3 regions of the Janthinobacterium sp. 17J80-10 genome follow, and region 1 is predicted to be linked to each of the others. Evidence: predicted binding sites of a transcription regulator. Region 1 holds the regulator's gene; each other region holds the start of a gene.
What was found. The regulator sigma-54, encoded in region 1, starts transcription at its own class of promoters, with help from an activator protein. The targets are predictions, from matches to a motif close to TGGCANGNAANCTGCTTT.
Positions count from the first base shown of each region.

Region 2: EKL02_RS16250 (CmpA/NrtA family ABC transporter substrate-binding protein) is a predicted target of sigma-54. The motif match lies at 960-977, and genes of this name have one in related genera.
Region 3: EKL02_RS06045 (ammonium transporter) is a predicted target of sigma-54. The motif match lies at 950-967, and genes of this name have one in related genera.

Region 1 is NZ_CP035311.1:3,957,280-3,959,549, reverse strand. It holds gene raiA (ribosome-associated translation inhibitor RaiA) at 1-143, opposite strand, end outside; gene EKL02_RS17725 (RNA polymerase factor sigma-54) at 246-1,721, opposite strand; gene lptB (LPS export ABC transporter ATP-binding protein) at 1,737-2,270, opposite strand, start outside.
Region 2 is NZ_CP035311.1:3,658,845-3,661,114, forward strand. It holds gene EKL02_RS16250 (CmpA/NrtA family ABC transporter substrate-binding protein) at 1-789, opposite strand, end outside; gene EKL02_RS16255 (CmpA/NrtA family ABC transporter substrate-binding protein) at 1,077-2,270, opposite strand, start outside.
Region 3 is NZ_CP035311.1:1,327,889-1,330,158, reverse strand. It holds gene rpsP (30S ribosomal protein S16) at 1-192, opposite strand, end outside; gene EKL02_RS06050 (NINE protein) at 437-853, shown strand; gene EKL02_RS06045 (ammonium transporter) at 1,021-2,270, shown strand, end outside.

The sequences.
Region 1 (2,270 bases):
TCTGCAAGTTTGTCCACGGTGAGGATGACCGCAGCATCAATGACATGGTCGAAGTGGCGCCTGATGCGCTCCAGCTTGGCATGCACATATTCCCTGATAGGAGGGGTCAGTTCGAGATGATGTCCACTGATGGTCAGATTCATACAGCGCTCCTTAAAATAAGGTCACTGGCGGTTCACGGTCGACAAAGGCAAGTGCGTGTCGCCTGAACACAGCAACGAATACAACAAATACTGCAAGGACTACTACAAGGACTTGCGCAGGTTGACTGGCGGGATTTTCAAGGCTTCGCGGTACTTGGCCACAGTGCGCCGGGCAACGACCATGCCTTGCTCCCCCAGCATTTCTGCAATCTTGCTGTCAGAGAGGGGGTTCTTGGGGTCTTCAGCTCCTATCAATTGTTTGATCAACGCCCGTATCGCCGTTGATGAAGCTTCGCCGCCGGCTTCTGTGGCGACATGGCTGCCGAAGAAATACTTCAGCTCAAACATGCCATGCGGCGTCAGCATGTACTTCTGCGTTGTTACACGAGAAATAGTACTCTCGTGTAAACCTAGTGTATCAGCTATTTCGCGCAAGACAAGAGGGCGCATGGCGACGGCGCCATGCGAAAAGAAATTGCGTTGTCGCTCCACAATGGCTTGAGAAACCCGCAGGATCGTGTCGAAGCGCTGGCGCATGTTCTTGATGAGCCATTTTGCTTCCTGCAATTGCGAAGTGAGTGAGCCCTCACCCTTGTTTTGCTTGAGGATATTCGCGTACAAGGCATTCACGCGAAGCCGGGGCATCACATCATGATTGAGCATGACTTGCCAGCCGTTCTTGCCGCGCTTGACGATTACGTCCGGCACGACATAGTCGGCGGCATCGCTGGCAAAGACAGCCCCGGGATGGGGGTTGCACTGGCGGATGATGCACTGTGCTTCGCGCAAATCCTCGTCATCGCAATCGAGCAGTTTCTTGAGCTTGTTGAAGTCGCGCTGCGCAAACAGGCCGAGGTGCTTTTCGACGATGGTCAGCGCCATGCGTCGTGTCACCATCGGCACTTTCGGCATGCGCCGGATTTGCAGTGCGAGGCATTCACCGGCGTCGCGCGCGCCGACGCCGGCCGGCTCGAAACTTTGCACCAGTTTCAGGGCGATGGCCAATTCTTCCGGATCGATTTCCAGCTCGGCAGGCAAGCGCGCATGAATTTCCTCGAGCGGCTCTTCCAGGTAGCCATTGTTGTCAATGGCGTCGATGATCAATTCCATCAGGGCGCGATCACGCGTCTCATGGCTGGTCAGGCGCATCTGTTCCAGCAGGTGTTCGCGCAACGTGATGTGGTGCGCTTCCAGTTGCGGACGTGAGTCGTCGTCTTCAGGGTTCTTGCCGGTGCGGGCGACATCGTCGAAACTCCAGTCGGCCTCGCCATTGCCGCCATCCGCCGCCTCGCCGCCTTCTGCGCCTTCATAGGCAGTTTCGCCATCGGCCGCCGGCGCATCTTCGGCGGCGGACTTTTCCGCCGGGCTGCTGGTCTGGTTGATGGCGCCATCGGCAAGCAGGCGCACCGAATGGTCGAGCGGATCGTCAACGCGCTCGAGCATGGGATTGTCAGCCAGGATATGTTCCAGTTCCTGCTGCAATTCCAGCGTCGACAATTGCAGCAGCCGGATCGACTGCTGCAACTGCGGCGTCAATGCCAGATGCTGCGATACGCGTAGCTGAAGTGACTGTTTCATGGCGATGCCGCTTGCTTACATCCTGAAATGTTCGCCAAGATAGACCCGGCGCACCGACTCGTTGGCGATGATGTCATCCGGGCGGCCACTGGCCAGCACGACACCCTGGTTAATGATATAGGCGCGATCACAAATGCCCAGCGTTTCACGCACATTATGGTCGGTGATCAGCACGCCAATCCCGCGTTCCTTGAGAAAGCGCACGATGCGCTGGATTTCGATCACGGCAATCGGGTCGACACCGGCAAAGGGTTCGTCCAGCAACACGAAGCGCGGGCTGGTTGCGAGTGCCCGGGCGATTTCTACGCGACGGCGCTCGCCGCCGGAAAGCGACAGGGCCTGGCTGTCGCGCAGCTTTTCAATCTGCAGCTCTGCCAGCAACAGGTCGAGCTTTTCTTCGATAACCGCTTTCGACAATGGCTTGCCATCATCGCGCTGCAGTTCCAGCACGGCACGGATATTTTCCGCCACCGTCAACTTGCGAAAAACCGAGGCTTCCTGGGGTAGGTAGGACAGGCCGAGGTTGGCACGCCGGTGAATCGGCAAGCG
Region 2 (2,270 bases), 300 kb from region 1:
GCGCGCAGTGTTCGGATACTTGCTGACGAATTCGGCGGTGGTGCCCAGGGTCTTCTCCGGGTGGTCTTTCCAGATATCCTGGGTGGTGACGGCAGTAATGCCAATGCCATCCATGATCGCGCGGTGCCCCCAAGGCTCGCCGACGCAGAAACCATCCATGTTACCGACGCGCATGTTGGCGACCATTTGCGGTGGCGGCACAGTGATGGCCTTGGCATCCTTGAATGGGTCGATGCCGGCCGACGCCAGCCAGTAATACAGCCACATGGCGTGGGTACCGGTCGGGAAAGTTTGCGCAAAGGTGTATTCGCGCTTTTCGTTTGCCATCACCTTGGCCAGCGAGGGGCCGTCGACAGCTCCCTTGTCGGCCAGCTTTTTCGACAGCGTAATGGCCTGGCCGTTATGGTTCAGGTTCATCAGGATTGCCATGTCCTTTTTCGGGCCAGATACGCCCAGATGCACGCCATAGATCAGGCCATACAGCACATGCGCCATGTCGAGCTCGCCATTGACCAGCTTGTCGCGCACGCCGGCCCAGGAAGCTTCCTTGGTTGGAATGATCTTGACGCCATACTTTTTGTCGAAACCGAGCACCGAGGCCATGACCACCGAGGCGCAGTCGGTCAGCGGAATAAAGCCGATCTTCACTTCTTCCTTTTCCGGCTTGTCAGAACCGGCCGCCCACACGCCGCCCGTGGCCAGGCCACCGAATGCGCCGGCGCTCATGACCGCGCCAGCCTTCAGGATGGAGCGGCGGGTGATATCTGTGCTGTCGTCTTTCTTTGTCATGCTGGTCTCCCTGGGAAGAAATGCAAACCTTAAAATCCAAATAAAAAAAGGCGCCCGGACCGTGCAGGGAAACCCTGCAAGATTCGGACACCTTTGTCCCGGATCCCTCCTGCCTTCGTTGGCAGGAAAGATCGTTGATTGCTGCACCAGCTTTGGCGCTTGCCTATTGCTATGCAATTGACGTGCCAGCCTGATCCATTACTTTTTCCTGCTTCGCCGCTTCACGAGCGACCGTTTTTTTGCGCCATTTTCGTGCGCCGCCTCAAAATGGCGCAGCAACTGGGTTCTCAGGCAGCGGCGGCAACCAGCCCGGCAAAGCTGATTGCAAAGCTATCCGCATAAGCGGCAGGCGCACTGCCATCCCAGGTAATGCCATCGATGAGGACGCTTTTGCGCATGGCATCGACAGGTACGGCCACATCCGCCATGGTGGCGGCCTCGCAGTAAAGGTCGATGCAATTGATCGCACGCGCCACACCCAGGTAATCCGGATGTTCCTTGAGCAGGCCCCAGCGCTTGTGCTGCGTCAGGAACCACATGCCATCCGACAGGTAAGGGAAATTCACTGCACCGTCCTGATGGAAGGCCATGCAGTTCGGATCTTCGCGGCTGCCGCCTGCGCCGTCGCTGTAAAGGCCAAGGATGCGCGGGCTGATGATATTGACCGAGGTATTGACATACGCCTTGGCGGCAATGGTCTCGGCGGCGCGCAGCTTGTTGGCCGGGGATGCATCGATCCAGCGGCAAGCTTCCAGCACGGCAGCCGTCAATGCGCGCGCGGTATTGGGGTAGCGGCGCACGAAATCGGCGCTGGCACCCAGCACTTTTTCCGGATGACCGGGCCAGATATCCTGGCTGGCGGCAGCGGTAATGCCGACATTGTCCGCGATGGCACGATGGTTCCATGGCTCGCCGGCGCAATAGCCGTCGATATTGCCAACGGCCATATTTGCCACCATCTGCGGCGGCGGCACCGTCACCAGACGTACATCACGCAGCGGATGAATGCCATGCGCAGCCAGCCAGTAATACAGCCACATGGCATGCGTGCCTGTAGGGAAGGTATGCGCAAAGGTATAGGCGCCGTAGCGGCGTGGCTCCTGCCGGATCAGCCGGGCCAGCCCCGCGCCGCCGAGAACACCCTTGCCGGCGACGTGGTTCGCAAGAGTGATCGCCTGGCCGTTGCGATTCAGGGTCATCAAGACTACCATGTCGCGCCGGCCGCACCCGATCCCCATGTGCACGCCGTATACGAGGCCATACAAGGCTTGCGCGGCATCCAGGTCGCCGCTTGTCAGCTTGTCGCGCACGCTGGCCCACGAAGCCTCGCGGGTTGGCACGATCTTGATGCCGTGCTTCCTGTCAAAGCCGAGAATGGCTGCCATCACCACCGGCGCGCAATCGGTCAGTGGCATGAACCCGACTCGCACCTCCTGCTTTTCCGGAGCACCGGCAATCCGGGCAGGTGCTTTGCCCAATCC
Region 3 (2,270 bases), 1.4 Mb from region 1:
GCCAACGCCTTGCCAGTAAGTCAGACGATCTTGGGCAATACGGATGCCTTCTTCCTTGTCGCCCGCGATCGGGTTGTAAAAACCGATGCGCTCGATGAAGCGGCCGTCGCGACGGTTACGCGAATCGGCAGCAACGATGTTGAAGAATGGGCGCTTCTTGGCGCCACCACGGGATAAACGAATCACGACCATAATAATTCCAAAAAGTGTACGTACGCGGAAAAAGCCATAGATTATAGCGGACTATGCCCCGACAAACAACTGCCTTCCTGACAATCCGGCTTTCCCGGGAACAGAAGGCGATTCTCTTTAAAATCAAGACGCTGCGCCAGCGGCGCGGAAAACAGCCCGAACCGTTACAATGCCGTCTGGCAAGTACCCGCTTTGCCGCCGGCACACCGTGCCGCGCCGGCCCCTTTCATCCCGAAGACGCCTCATGACATCCCGCCACAAGAATAAAACTTTCGCAACTTTACTGGCCACGCTCTTTGGCGGCATCGGCCTGCACCGGTTTTACCTGCACGGGCTGGGCGACCGCTGGGGCTGGCTGCACCTGTCCAGCCTGGCAGTATCCGGCTTCGTCACAGGGCAATGGTTCGAGCAACCGCTGCTGCTGACTGCCGCGCCGCTGGTGCTTTCCGCCATTGCCGGCTTTGTCACGGCACTGGTGCTGGGGCTGACGCCGGACGACAAGTGGGACCAGGCCCATAACCCGGATTCGGGCAAGCAATCCCGCTCCAGCGGCTGGCTGGCACTGGTCCTGGTATTAACCACCGGACTTGGCGCAATCAGTGTCATTGCCGTGCTGGCCCGCACTCTCGACCTGTTGTTTACCGGCGGCGCCTACGGTTAAGACAGGCTGCCCCAACATCAGGCCCCCCGTTGGTGCGGCAAAGCCCTTTCGGGCACGTTTCCCGGTGATTTCGCGGTTCTGGCGTTAGTTGTCGCATGGCACAAAAAATGCTCATGTGGAAACATACGCACGACTGTGCACCTGCAAACCAACCATCCGGGGGATTCATGGCACGACCTCATACCCAGGCGCTTTCCGCGCTCTTTCTGCTTTTTTCAGCAGCCTGCCTGCCGGCACTGGCGCAATCCGGCGCCCCGCCCGCGAGCCTGTCCACCCTGGTCGACCATGCCAGCATCAGCGCCGGCGATACCGCATGGCTTTTGACTTCGACGGCACTGGTACTGCTCATGACCATACCGGGCCTGGCGCTCTTCTATGCCGGCATGGTGCGCAAAAAAAATGTCCTGGGCACCATGGCGCACAGCTTTGCCGCCTGCTGTGTGGCGACCGTGGTATGGGTCGCCGTCGGCTACAGCCTGGCATTCACCCCGGGCTCGGCATTCATCGGCGGCCTTGACCGCGTCATGCTGGACGGCATGGCTTACCTGAAGGACGCCGGCAAGGTCAGCGTCCATCCCATCGCGCCCACCGTACCGGAAAGCGTGTTCCTGATGTTCCAGATGGCCTTTGCCATCATCACGCCGGCGCTGATCACCGGCGCCTTTGCCGAGCGCATGAAGTTTTCCGCGCTGCTGATCTTCACTGCACTGTGGTCGCTGCTGGTGTATGCGCCGGTTGCGCACTGGGTCTGGGAACCGGGCGGCTGGCTGGCGGCGCGCGGCGTGCTGGATTTTGCCGGCGGCACCGTGGTCCATATCAACGCCGGCGTCTCCGGCCTGGTCGCGGCAGTCATGCTCGGCAAGCGCCAGGGCTTCGGCAGGGAAGCCATGCCGCCGCATAACCTGACCTTCACCATCATCGGCGCCTCGCTCCTGTGGGTGGGCTGGTTCGGCTTCAATGCCGGATCGGCCGTGGCAGCCGATGGCCGCGCCGGCATGGCGCTACTGGTCACGCACCTGGCTGCCGCCGTAGGCGCGCTGGCCTGGATGGTTGCCGAATGGGTGACGCGCGGCAAGCCGTCGGTACTCGGCCTGGTATCGGGTGCGATCGCCGGCCTGGTCGCAATCACGCCGGCCTCGGGCTTCGTCGACGTTACCGGCGCCTTCGCCATCGGCGCTGCTGCCGGCGTGGCTTGCTACTGGGGCGCCACCACCCTCAAATCGATCCTGCGCTACGACGATTCCCTCGACGTCTTCGGCGTGCACGCCGTGGGCGGCATTGTCGGCGCCCTGCTGACCGGCGTGTTTGCCGTCAAGGCCATTGGCGGCGTGTATGGGGCGCTGGATGTACAGCTGATCGGCGTCTTCGTCACGGTGCTGTATTCCGGCGTTGCAACAGCGCTGATCCTCGCGGCCAT